DNA from 2 places in the Intrasporangium zincisolvens genome. Region 2 is predicted to be linked to the other one. Evidence: predicted binding sites of a transcription regulator. Region 2 holds the regulator's gene; the other holds the start of a gene.

Region 1 (6,724 bases), on a different contig from region 2:
GGGGACCGGGAGCCGCCATCGGCGCCCAGCTGGTGACGCTCGTCCTCGTCGGCACGAGCCCGTGGCTGACCGTCCCGTACACCGACTACTTCGCCATGCCGTTCCTCGCCGCCGGCGTGGCCTTGGCCGGACGGGCGCTGCTGCCCGGCGCCGCGAGCGCCGGCGAGGTGTCGGCGCGCGCCCGCACGGCACGCGTCCTGACATGGGTGGCGGCCGTGGTCTGCTACGGCGTCGCCTACGCGATCAAGACGACGCCGGCCGTCGTCGTCATCGCGACGGTGCTCACCGTCGTCGTCGCCGTGTTCGACGGCAACCACGCCCCCCGGGGACGGGTGACCGCCCTCGCCGGCTCCGTCGTGGCGGTGGTCGTGTTCCTCGGGATCGCCGTGGCGACGCCCGTCGTGTCGGCCCAGGCGGCCGGCGTCGACTCGAGCCGCCTGCGTGCCGACGTGACGCCCCCGGTCCTGTGGTGGCTCGCCAACGGGATGAACGAGCAGGTGGGGCCCGACGGCGTCGTCAGCTACGGCACCTACTCGCGCGACATGGTCGAGGCGATCGCGGGGCGCACCCCCGATCAGATGACCGACTACGCCCGCACCTACATCTCCGACCGGTGGGCCAAACGCGGGCCCGGGGGGACGCTGGCGTTCTACGCGGACAAGGTGGCGTGGAACTGGGGCGACGGCATGTTCTGGGCCTGGGGCGAGGGTCCCGACTCCCTGCCCGGCAGGCTCGCCGACGCCGATGGCACCGTCGGGGTCGTGCACTCGCTCAACGGGTTCCACGGGTCGGCGTATCCCTGGCGCGCCGACGTGACGCAGGCGCTCTGGCTCGCCGTTCTCCTCGTCGCGGGGGCCGGGCTGCTGCGCGCGCCCTACCGGCGTGACGTGCTGCTCGTGGCGCTCACGGTGCTCGGCATCGCGACGTTCACCCTGCTGTTCCAGGGCCGGTCGCGCTACGTGTTCACCTTCGCACCCCTCGTCGTCGCGCTGGCCGCCATGGTGCGGCTGCGTGCCGGGACGCGAGGGCGACGGGCGGGCGCCGTCACCGCCGCGACCGCCAACACGTCCGACGCCGGCTGAGCCGGCCCTCCGAGGACCGGCCCAGCCGCACGCGTCGAGGCGTCGGTCAGTCGATGGAGCCGCGCAGCACCGCGTCGACGGCAGCGCGGGCGGCCGCGTCGCCGCTGCGGCTCAGCTCGCCCGCCAGCGGTCGGTTCCACAGCCAGCAGTCGAGGTCGGCGGCCGTGCCGCACACCTCGGGAGCCGACGCGTCGTCCGAGGTGCCCGTGCCGTCCGTCGCGTCGGGCAAGGCGCCGCCGGCAGGGCCGTCGGCGACGAGGAAGCGCAGCAGGTCGATGTCGCGACCGTCGTAGGTGCCGGTGACGCGCACGGGGGTGACGGTCCACGCGTGCATGGTGTCGACGGTCGCGACGGTGACCGGCGCGCCGAGCTGCTCGTGCGACAGCCCGGGCTCGGGCTCGTAGCCGCGCATGATCCGCAGGGCCTCGTCGACGCCGTCGGCGGCCAGGCGGGCATCGATGGGGGTGCGGTCGGCCGGGGCGATGCCGGCGGTGGCCTCGGCGTCGAGGCGGTGGATGAGTGCCTCGTGCGCCTGCCGGCGGCGGATGTACCCGGCGGTGTGCTCGTCGGCCCACATCCACAGCTCGGTGTCGGCCGGCAGCTGCGACAGCTGCTCGTGCAGGCGGGCGCTCGAGGCGTCGAAGGCCGCGAGCAGGCCGGCGCGGTCCGCGGGTCGCTCCGGTCGGGTGTCGCTGTGCGCCTCGACCTGCTCGGACGTGGTCAGCCGGCCCTGGGCGATGCCGCCCCAGAACCACTGGACGTCGGCGAGGTGCCACAGCAGGTCGTCGGTGTCCCAGTCGGGGCACGTCGGCACGGTGGCCCCGGCCGGTGCGTCGGCCAGCACCTGGCGGAAGCGCGCCGAGTCGGCGGCGAGGTGGTCGAGGAAAGGAAGGTCTGCACCCGACGGGGCAGAGGGCATGCGGTGCTCCTGGTGGGATGTGGGGGTCAGCGGACTCCGGCGACGCGGAACTGCACGGAGATGCGCGGCCCCATCGGCTCGGACGTCTTGGGGACCGCATGGTCCCACGTGCGCTGGCAGGAGCCGCCCATCACGACGAGGTCACCATGCCCGAGCGGGTAGCGCAAGCTCTTTTGCGTGGTGCCGGGGATGCCGCCGCCGTCACGCGGGCGCAGGGCCAGGACGCGCGGCGAGCCGAGCGAGAGGATCGCGATCATCGTGTCACTGTCGCGCGAACGGCCGATGCGGTCGCCGTGCCAGGCGACGCTGTCGCGGCCGTCGCGGTAGAGGCAGAGACCCGCCGTGAGGAACGGCTCGCCGAGCTCCGACGCGTAGTGCGCGCTCAGCGCGTCGCGGGCCCGGTCGAGGAGGGGGTGGGGGAGGCGCTCGCCCGCCGCGTAGAACTTCGTGAGGCGGGGCACGTCGACGACGTTGTCGTACATCTGCCGCCGCTCGGCGTGCCACGGCACGTCGTGCAGCAGGGCCGAGAAGAGCTCGTCGCCGGCGGCGAGCCAGCCGGGGCGCACGTCGACCCACGCGCCGTGGGCGAGCGGGTGGCGACGCATCCCGGTGCCGACGTCGCGCAGCGTCATCTCGTCGGTGAGGTCGAGCAACGACCCCTGCAGGGTGAGGTCCATGCCGCCAGCGTAACCCAGAACGTCGAACACGTGTTCGACCTTCGTCGTGTCGTTCGAGCCCGGGCGCCCCGTCCTGACGGCTCCGCCCCACCGACGCGTCCGCCCCACCGGCGCGTGCGGTGCCACGTGGCGTCGGCGGCGGGGGAGAATGGGCCCATGCCCCTGTACCGCGACGAGGCGATCGTCCTGCGCACCCACAAGCTGGGCGAGGCCGACCGCATCATCACGATGCTGACCCGCACCCGCGGGCGCGTGCGGGCCGTGGCCAAGGGCGTGCGGCGCACCAAGTCGCGCTTCGGCTCCCGGCTCGAGCCCGGCATGGTCGTCGACGTGCAGTGCTACGAGGGGCGCAACCTCGACACCGTCACACAGGTCGAGACGCTGGCCCCGTACGGCGATGCCATCGCCCGTGATTACGCGGCCTACACGTGCGCCACCTCGATGCTCGAGACGGCACTGCAGCTGACCGAGGAGCACGAGCCGCAGACCCAGCAGTACCTGCTGCTCTCGGGGGCGCTGCGTTCTCTCGCCGAGCGCAGCCACGACCCCGGGCTCGTCCTCGACGCGTACCTGCTGCGCTCGCTCGCGGTCGCGGGCTGGGCGCCGAGCTTCGTCGACTGCGCCCGCTGCGGCGCCGACGGCCCGCACCGGGCCTTCAACGTCCAGGCCGGTGGGGCGGTCTGCTCCTCGTGCCGCCCGCCCGGCTCGACGGCGCCCGCACCCGAGACGTTCGAGCTGCTCGCGGCGCTGCTCTCGGGCGACTGGGAGCTCGCCGACGACAGCGACCCGCGCCACCGGCGTCAGGGCAACGGTCTCGTCTCGGCGTTCCTCCAGTGGCACGTCGAGCGCGGGCTACGCTCCCTGCGGCTCGTCGAACGCGCCTGAGCCGCAACCCGATCCGTCCACCGACCCGGAGAGCCATGACCCCCGCCACCCCGTACGCCCGCCCCTTCGCGCACCCGTCGGGTGCCACGGCACCGGTCATCCCGGCCGACCTGCTCCCGAAGCACGTGGCGATCGTCATGGACGGCAACGGCCGGTGGGCCAACCAGCGCGGGCTGCCGCGCACCAAGGGGCACGAGGCGGGCGAGGCGTCGTTGCTCGACGTCGTCGCCGGGGCGGTCGACGTCGGTGTGACGCACCTGTCGGCGTACGCCTTCTCGACGGAGAACTGGCGGCGTTCGCCCGAGGAGGTGCGCTTCCTCATGGGCTTCAACCGTGACGTCATCCGCCGCCGCCGCGACCAGCTGCACGAGTGGGGCGTGCGGATGCGGTGGGTCGGTCGCACGCCGCGGCTGTGGCGCTCGGTCATCAAGGAGCTCGAGATCGCCCAGGAGCTGACCCAGCACAACACGGGGCTGACCCTCTACTTCTGCGTCAACTACGGCGGTCGTGCCGAGATCGCCGACGCCGTTCAACGAATCGCCCACGACGTCAAGGACGGTCGCCTCCGGCCCGGCTCGGTCGACGAGAAGACGATCAAGAAGTACCTCGACGAGCCGACGATGCCCGACGTCGACCTCTTCGTCCGCTCCTCCGGCGAGCAGCGCACCTCCAACTTCCTGCTCTGGCAGTCGGCCTACGCCGAGATGGTGTTCCAGAACCGCCTGTGGCCCGACTACGACCGACGCGACCTCTGGGCCGCGATCGAGGAGTACGTCGCCCGCGACCGCCGTTACGGCGGCGCCGTCGACACCCCGACCCGGTCCTGACCGAGACAGCAGCCCGCACCGGCGCTCAGCGGTCGACGACGTTGACCTCGTACTGGCTTGCGGTGGGCGGGAACCCGGTGTCGAACTTCGCGTTGACGACCGCGAGCCGGTCACCGAACCGCGCGACCGTCGTCGGGGTCTCGAAGAGCGTGCTCGTCACAGTCTTGAGCAGGCGGCCGGACGACAGGTCGCCCGCCAGTCGGTACTCCGTCACCTGGTTGGAGAAGTTCTGCACGGCGTAGACCGTGCGCCCCTCGAGAAGGATCCCGTCGACGCTCGGCACGGACACCCCGGCGATCGTCGCGCTGGCGCCCGTCGTGGGGTCGACGGTGTTGAGCACGGCCGAGTTCGTGTGCGCGACGACGAGGGTGCGGCCGTCCGCGGTTGCCTGGATGCCGTTGTTGTTGAAGCCGGTCTTCAGCACTGCTGCCGGTCCGTGCAGGCGCAGCGTCCGTGCTGCCTTGCCGAGGACCCCGCTGCGACTCAGCGGGACGAGGTACAGCTGGGCCTGCGAGGAGTCGGTGAACCACGCTCCGGCGCTCGTCACCGCGACGTCGTTGATCACCGGGTTGGTGACCGGGCTCTGCGGCGTCAGCTGGTAGGCGGCCAGGGGCCTGCCGGTCCGGAGGTCGTAGACGTAGGCCTGCCCGGTGAAGCCGCCTGCGACGAAGAGGAGCGAGTGGGCGAGGTCGACCCGCAGGCCGAGCGCCATCCGCCCGGCCGGCGCGTGGATGAACAGGGAAGCCCTGCCGGTCCGCACGTCGCCGCGGTAGATGTTGCCGGTGAAGATCTCGCCGGCGTAGAACGTCGACCCGGCGCCGCGCGCGATGCCTTCGGCCGAGTGCGCGCCGGGCAGGACGATCTGCTTCTCCCGGTGCGCCGTCCGCGGCGGCGCGGCCGCGCCGCCGAGTGCCGTCAGGCCGATGAGCCCGACGGCTGCCACCACGGAAGCCACGAACCGCTTGGTGAGTCCCCTCATCCCGACACCCCTCTCGCGCGGCGTCGCAGCAGGGCGCCGCTGGAACGAACCCGAGACCGCGGCGGTGGACCGCCACAGTTCTCCAGCGTCCGCCGTCACGTGCCGTCTGGACAAGATGTCGAACCGGCGCATAGCGGGCCGGTTGCGGCCCCGCGGTGGCCGCGGCGTCGTCAGGCCGGGCGACAGTCGGCGCAGGTGCCGAAGATCTCGAGGGTGTGCGTGACGTCGGAGAAGTCGTTCTCGGCGGCCACGGCGTCGGCCCACCTCTCGACGGCCGGACCCTCGACCTCGACGGTGCGGCCGCACCGCCGGCACACGAGGTGGTGGTGATGGTGCGTCGAGCAGGCGCGGTAGACGGCCTCGCCGTCGTCGGTGCGCAGGACGTCGACGGTGCCCGCCTCGACCATCGACTGCAGCGCCCGGTACACCGTCGCGAGGCCGACGCCCTCACCGGCGTCGCGCAGCCGCGCGTGGACGGTCTGGGCGGAGGTGAACTCCTCCGAGCGGCCGAGCATCTCGGCGACGGCAGCCTGCTGGCGCGTCGGGCGACGGGTGCCGCTCGCGCCCTGGCCCGCGCTCGTCGTCCTGGTCATGGGGTGGTCCTCGTCATCGCGTCGTCGTCGTGCCGGTCGTCGTGCCGGTGGTCGTGCTGGTGGGGGACGCCGGGCCGGGGTGGCGCGCCACCGGCGCCGTGCTCGTCGTAGTGCCCCTCGTGGGCCGCGTGCCGGTGGCCGTCGTGGACGTAGTCGACGTGGTCGCCGTGCGGGATCGCGGGGTGGCCGCACTCGACCCCGTGCTCGTGGGGGTGCACCTCGGCGACGGAGTGCCGACGGCCGCGCACCCGGGACTGCAGGCTGGTGACGGCAGCGACGGCGACGAAGATCGCGACCGAGAGCAGCACGATCGAGCCGCCGGAGGGGGTGTTGAGCGGGTAGGAGACGACGACGCCGCCGACGCTCGCGACGAGCCCGAAGCCGACCGCCCACCGGACGCCGCTGCCGAACGAGCGGGCGACGAGCTGGGCGGCGGCGTTCGGCACGATCATCAGCGCGCTGATGAGCAGCAGGCCCACGACGCGCATCGCGACGACGACCGTCGTTGCTGTCAGGACCGCGAGCACGATGTTGATCGGCAGCACGGGGATGCCGACGGCTCGGGCGTACTCCTCGTCGTTGGCGACGGCGAAGAGGCGCGGTCGCAGCACCCACGTGGTCACGGCGACGACGACGGCGAGCCCGGCGAAGACCCAGATGTCGCCGTTCGTCGTCGTGAGGATCGAGCCGAACAGGTACTTCATGAGGTTGGCCGGGGTGCCCTCCGGCGAACGGCTGATGATGACGACGCCGCCGGCGATG
Region 2 (6,724 bases):
GCTGACACCCGAACAGGAGCACGCGCTCACCGTCCTCGCCGACCGGATCGTCGACGTGCTCGAGCTGCGGCTGCGCAGTCGCGAGCTCGAGGAGTCGCTGTCCGACCTGACCGCTGCCCGCGACGAGCTCCGCCGCTCGAACGACCTGCTGTCGGTCTTCGCCGGTCAGGTCAGCCACGACCTGCGCAGCCCGCTGTCGGCCATCATGGCCAGCGCGGAGATGCTCGGGCAGCGCGAGTCCGTCGTCGAGGACCCGCTGGCCACACGCCTGGTCGGCACGACTTTCCGGGCCTCGACGCGGATGGCGGGGCTCATCGAGGAGATCCTGACGCACGCCCGGGTCGGGGCCCGCCTCGAGCGCACCGAGACCGACCTCGACGCCGTGCTCTCCGACGTCCTGACCGACCTCGGGCCGAGCATCGAGCACGCAAACGCGACCGTCATGGCCGAGCCGCTGCCGACTCTGTGGGCCGACGGCGCCCAGCTCTACTCGGTGCTGCTCAACCTCGTGTCGAACGCCCTCAAGTACACCCGTCCGGACGTCGACCCCCTCGTCACGGTCACGGCGGTCGAGCACGCGGACCGATGGCGGATCACCGTTCAGGACAACGGGGCCGGCATCGACGAGGCCAGCCGCGAAAGCGTCTTCCAGCTTTTCACCCGGGCGTCCACCGCTGTCGAGGGCAGCGGGATCGGGCTTGCCACGTGCAAGCGCATCGTCGAGGTGCACGGGGGATCCATCGGTGTCGACCCGGCTCCCGAGGGTGGGTCCCGGTTCTGGTTCGAGCTGCCCACGACCCCTCCCGCCGTCGGCGGAGCCTGACGCGGCCTTCCGGCCCGTTCAACGCGACGCGAGGGCACCCGCCACCGACGTCGCCAGCCTGATCGCCACCTCCGCAGGCGGTGGCGGCATCGTCGGCATCGTGATGCACGACCGTTCGACCGGTGTCTGCTGGACCACGAGGTCGCGCCGGCCGACCGCCACCGCCACGAGGTTGTCTGTGCTCACGGTGCCCGCCCGCAGGTACTGGGTGTGGCCCGCTGACGTCCGTGACGGGTCGTCGGCGCCCGAGCCGATTCCGCGCCAGAGGTTGCAGGGCGCGGTCGGGTCCTTCAGCGCGGTGGTCGACAGCGAGACGGCTCCGCTGACGGTGTCGGGGTGGCGTCCGAACAGCGGCCACCCGGGGTGGGCGACGACGTCGTGGCCTCCCTCGAGGACGTTGAACGACCCGGCCTTCAGGCCGGTGCGCTCGATCCGGTCGAAGGGGACTCCCGGCGATCCGAACACGGCGACGTCGTCGATCGGGCTGTCCAGCAGCAGAGCGTTGCCCGCCAGGACCGACCCGTACGAGTGCGCCCACACGGTCTGGTGCACGGGCTCGTCGCGCGCTGCTCCCAGACCGGTGACGAAGGCGGCGAGCTCATCGGCGTTGTCGCGGGCGATCTTCGGGTTGAGGACGCTGCGGTCGCGGGACGTCACGATCTCGTAGGGCTGCGGAGCCTCGTACCCCATCCACGTCACGATGGCGGTGTCCGCGCCCTCTCCCTCGCGCAGAGCCTGCTGACGCAACGGCGTGAACCAGTCGTCGTACCGTTCGAGGTCGTCGCGGGCCTTCGTCGACAGCCCGCCGACGAACGTCACCACGTGCTCGGCCGTGTCGACGTCGCCCTGCGCGACGACGACCTTGACCTGGCTGCCCCTGGCGTCGAGGAAGAGGAGGCGGCGCAGGACGCCGTCCCGTCGCCCGAGGACTGCGCGCACGGCCCGCAGGTCCTCGACCCGGCGCCGCGCCGGTGCCAGCACGTCGACCCCGAGCACGTTCGCGGGCTGGTCCCGCTCGGCGGCCAGGGCAGCCGCTGCCGCTCGCTCGGCCTCGGCGAGGAGAGCGAGGTTGGCCTCGTGACGCGCCGTCGCCGGGATGCCGTCCCGCGGCCCCAGCCACTGGGGGTGGTCGCGGACCACGGACCTGCGCTCCGCGTCGGTGAGGCAGCGCCACCAGGCCGCCGACGCGTAGGCGCCACTGGCGTCGTGGAGCACCACCGGCGGCGCGGGGACGGGAAGAACGCCCCCGGCCGCGAGCACCGGCGCCGCAGCCGGACCACCACGCGCCGCAGCCAGCAGGTCGGCGGCCAGGCGGGCATCGACATCGGCGGCGAGACGGACGGCCTGTCGCAGGTAGGTGTGCACCTCCTCCCGCAGCAGCACGTCTCGGCGGGCCTGGTACGCCTCGAGCACCGGGTCGAGGCCGGCGGCACGGACCGGCAGGAAGAGGGTGCCCTCGTGGTCGACCCACGCGCCGTCGGCGGCCGCGCGCTCGTCGGCCCGGCTGAGCAGGTCCTGCGCGGTGCGGACGCGGTCGGCCGCCTGCCCCAGGCAGATCGACGACGCGGCGAGGCAGGCGCCGAGCCGGCCGAGACCGGCGACGAGCGCCGCTGCCTGGGCGGCCGCTGCTGCCGCGGCCGGACCGGACCAGCCACGAGCGCGACCACGCAGGAGCCTGATGACGACCGCCTCGACGTCGAGCCGGCACCTCTCGAGTCCCTGCGCCGCGGCCAGGAGAACCTCCGGCCTGCTCGACCGGATCCGACCGACGTCGAGCGTCGTCACGGGGCACCGCCGGCGGACCCATCGGAGAGGGACGCCGCCGCCGTCCGTTCGACGGCCTCGTACAGGCTGGAAGCCGCCCCCAGCGCGGAGCCGAGACCGAGCAGCTCGAGTCGAGCGTCCCGGAACCTGTCGCGCCACGCTTCGACGAGACGCGGTGTCGACGCCGCGGCCTCCCCGCTCGGAAGCCCTGACGACACCGCCGCCACCACGAGATCGGCACGGATCGACGCGAGCCGCGCCAGCGCAGCCTCGATCTCGGCCGCTGCGTCGCCGACGGTCGTGGGGTCCACCTCGTAGCGCATGCCTACTCCTTCCTGAGATCCCCACGGTAGGAAGGACTTTCGGATCGCAGACTTGGCTATCCACAGAGGTCGCGATCGGCCGGCCGTAGGCGTCAGGTCGTCCACAGGCGAGCCGAGCAGGCCGGTGACAGCAGGACGCCGCACCCGGAGAGGGGTGCGGCGTCCGGGCGGACCGGCGGGGTCGAAGCGCCGGGCACGCCAGCCGCTGGAGGTGGAGCCAACGCGGCTGTCGGAGATCCGCGCGACACGAACGCGCGCGGAGGTGACGTCAGGGAACCGGGATGACGAGGCGCTGGCCCGCGTGGATCATCGACGTGGAGAGTGAGTTGGCCAGCTGGATCTCGGCGACCCCATCCGAGACCGGAAGGCCGGGCAGCTCGCGGGCGGCGATGCCCGACAGCGTCTGGCCCGGCTCGACCGTGACGGAGCGTGGCGCATCGGCGGCCGAGGCGAGCTGACCGGCGAGGCCCAGGCCCAGCGCGACGAGCACCGCCGTGACGAGCAGCGTCACGACGAGGCGCCCGAACCGCGTCAGGCGCAGGGGCGGCTGCTCGGCGCGTGCAGCGCGCACGGCCTCACGGCCGGTGGGAACGAGAACGAGCTGCGGCCTCGGACGAGGAACGGAGTCCCCCGACTCCAGCTCACGCTGCTGACGAACGGCCTCAAGTGCGACGACGCTCATGCTGACCTCCCCTTCCTGCTGGCTTGCGAACATGTGTTCGATCGAACGTCTGTACGATTTGTAGCACGTATGTTCGAGGAAGTCGAGACACGCATCGAACACGTGTTTGGCAACTGTGTTCGAACCCCGTAGGCTTTCCTCACACCACCAACCACACCAGTCACCACTGACACTGGGTCCGCAGCGACCCGGATCACGGGCTCTGGGCCGGCGACGAAGGGGACACCATGGGCGTGACCGAGCTTCCCGACCGCGACAAGGGCGACGGCCTGACGATGCGGCAGCGACGCGTGCTCGAGGTGATCCGCAACTCCGTCGACCGGCGCGGCTACCCGCCGAGCATGCGCGAGATCGGCGAGGCCGTTGGCCTGGCGAGCCCGTCCAGCGTCAGCCACCAGCTCGCCGCGCTCGAGCGCAAGGGCTACCTGCGCCGCGACCCCAACCGCCCGCGTGCCCTCGAGGTCGTCTCCCCCGACGCCGCCGACGAGCCCACGCGTCGCGGCCGGTCCGCCGGCTCCGGGCGGCACGACGTCGAGACCGACGCCGGCGACACGCGTCCGGAGGCCTCGTACGTGCCCGTCCTCGGCAAGATCGCCGCGGGCGTCCCGATCACCGCGGAGCAGGTCGTCGAGGACGTCTTCCCGCTCCCCCGCCAGGTCGTCGGCGAGGGGCAGCTGTTCCTGCTCAAGGTCCAGGGCGACTCGATGGTCGACGCCGCCATCTGCGACGGTGACTGGGTCGTCGTGCGCCAGCAGCCGAACGCCGAGAACGGCGACATCGTGGCCGCGATGCTCGACAACGAGGCCACCGTCAAGACCTTCAAGCGCAAGGACGGCCACGTCTGGCTGCTGCCGCACAACGCCGCCTACGACCCCATCGACGGCGACGACGCGACGATCCTCGGCAAGGTCACCGCGGTGCTGCGCCGCATCTGACGCCCATTCCTCGCTCTGACGCCTCCCCTCTCGACGCGCCGCGGACGTTCCGCGGCGCGTCGCGGCGTATCCGGCGGCTGGGTTCGCCACTCTGAGAGACACACTCGCCTCAGGAGGACGCCATGTCAGACCGTCCGGACCGCGACGTCGTCTTCACCTACCGCTACCTGCGCGGCGGCATGGTCGCGATGCTGCTCATGCTGCTGCTGTCGGTCGTCCTGCAGTGGTGGTGGGGCACGAACGGGACGTGCTGGCTCGGCTCGATCAGCGCGTACTACTTCACGCCGTCCCGCACGGTCTTCGTCGGCAGCCTCTTCGCGCTCGGCGCCGCGCTCGTCGTCTACAAGGGTCACTCGCCGGCCGAGGACGTGCTGCTCAACTTCTCCGGGTTCATGGCCTTCGTGGTCGCCATGGTGCCGACGGTGCCTGACGAACGATGCAGCACGGCCGGGTCGACGAACCCGTTCGCGTTGTCGACGGCGGCGATCTCCGACGCGGTCAACAACAACGTGTGGGCGCTCATCGCCGTCGGGTTCGTCGCGCTCGTCGTGACGGTGTCGCTGCGACGCGACGAGCTGGCCGACCCCGCCCGGCGCCCACCTCTCCGGACGACGCTACTGACGGCCGCCTGCAGCGCCGTCATCATCTTCGAGCTCGTGCTCTTCCTCGCCCTGCCCGACCGGTTCATCGCGCTGAGCCACGGCCTGGCGGCCGCGACGATGGTGGCCGGGGTCATCGCGGTCATGGTGCTGAGCGCCTTCCGCGTCGAGGACCGGCACACCTCGACCGACGAAGCGCTGACCTACAAGCGCTGGTACCTCGCCATCGCCGGCACGCTCGCCGTGCTGCTGACCGTCACGGTCGTGGCGCACCTGACCCTGCACGGGTTCGACCACGTGATCCTCATCGGAGAGGTCATCATCATCGTGCTGTTCTGCACCTACTGGATCGCGCAGACCAAGGAGCTCTGGGACCTGCGTGACACCGCCGAGGTCGAGGCCCGCAAGGTCGACGCCGTCGCCGAGTGACCGGCCGCGGACGCGTCAGTTGCGCACGAGGACGCCTCGGGCCTCCTTGACGGTGATCGGCGTGCCGGGCTGCGGGACGGTCACGGTGTCGGGGATGGCGATCCACGCCCCGCCGTTGATCCGGAAGTCGGCGCCGAAGGTGACGTCGACGCGCGAGGTGTAGGTACCCGGCTCGCGGTAGGTATGGATGACGTCGCCGTCGGGATAGACACCGCCCGGTGAGGTGGTCGGGCCCTCCCTCGTGCCGTCGCCGAACCGGTAGACGTAGCTGACGAGCTTGGGCCGGATCTCGACGCGGTAGCCGAACATCGTCGCGGGGTCGACGAGGTCGATCTCGCCCGGCTCGAAACCGGCGCTCGCCCAGTCGACCTTGTAGAACGTCTTGAGGTTGACGAGGGTCGTGTTCCCCTTTGGCTGCGTCGAGATCGCACCCTTCGCCCACGGCGTCCGATGAAACGCCTCGGCAATCATGTCGATGGTGGGTATCGGGTCAGCATCCGGAACCAAGTTGGGCAGACAGGTGGAGCCGACGTAGGCCCAGATGTTCTTGCCCGGCGTGTAGGGGGCCGGCCACTTCGCGGCTGGGAGCGCCTTGCCCTTCTCGTCCACCCACATCCGATACACATCCGTCAGGGGCCCGCCCCCAATTTCCGGATTTGCACTGCTGCAAGCTGTGCGCGCCTGTTCATAGCACGCGCTACTCGAGTCTCGGCCGCCCGTGTCGCAGCCAGGCCGGGCTGAACGGTACTTCCAATGTGGTCCCGGTTTGGACATCAGCTGCTGATATTCGCGATTGAGGGCCATGAGCTTATGGCGGAGCAGGTTGACCTCACCGCCTTCCTGGGACACTCCCCCGCCCACGCCGCCGATGCCGAAGGCGACGTCAACGCTGATCAAAACCAGCATGAGGGCGAGCAGCACCGAGCGGCGTGCCCGGCGAGGCATCACAACCCCTTGACAGCGGAGACGGACCAGCCTGCGCTGCCCCAAGCCAAGTGGATCATCGTCTTCAGTGTCTTCGGCTCTTCGCGATAGACGACATTGTTCTTGGCATCTACGACCTTGGTGCCGAGCACGCCCAGCCATGTCTCTACGCGCTGGTCCTCGGGGTTGCTGCCGAGCGCGCTGACTTTGGCAGGTTGGATGGCTGGGCCGACGTAGTGCTGATT

What was found. The regulator LexA, encoded in region 2, represses DNA repair genes until DNA is damaged. The targets are predictions, from matches to a motif close to TCGAACANNTGTTCGA.
Region 1: RY076_RS08360 (alpha-ketoglutarate-dependent dioxygenase AlkB) is a predicted target of LexA. The motif match lies at 2,701-2,716, and genes of this name have one in related genera.

The regions. Positions count from the first base shown of each region.
Region 1 is NZ_JAWIIL010000002.1:875,778-882,501, forward strand. It holds gene RY076_RS08350 (hypothetical protein) at 1-1,082, shown strand, start outside; gene RY076_RS08355 (maleylpyruvate isomerase family mycothiol-dependent enzyme) at 1,129-2,001, opposite strand; gene RY076_RS08360 (alpha-ketoglutarate-dependent dioxygenase AlkB) at 2,028-2,678, opposite strand; gene recO (DNA repair protein RecO) at 2,835-3,563, shown strand; gene RY076_RS08370 (isoprenyl transferase) at 3,599-4,390, shown strand; gene RY076_RS08375 (hypothetical protein) at 4,416-5,369, opposite strand; gene RY076_RS08380 (Fur family transcriptional regulator) at 5,540-5,962, opposite strand; gene RY076_RS08385 (metal ABC transporter permease) at 5,959-6,724, opposite strand, start outside.
Region 2 is NZ_JAWIIL010000005.1:334,143-340,866, reverse strand. It holds gene RY076_RS15925 (sensor histidine kinase) at 1-823, shown strand, start outside; gene RY076_RS15920 (alpha/beta hydrolase) at 842-2,608, opposite strand; gene RY076_RS15915 (hypothetical protein) at 2,605-2,910, opposite strand; gene RY076_RS15910 (LysM peptidoglycan-binding domain-containing protein) at 3,179-3,592, opposite strand; gene lexA (transcriptional repressor LexA) at 3,820-4,527, shown strand; gene RY076_RS15900 (hypothetical protein) at 4,650-5,555, shown strand; gene RY076_RS15895 (hypothetical protein) at 5,571-6,500, opposite strand; gene RY076_RS15890 (DUF6318 family protein) at 6,500-6,724, opposite strand, start outside.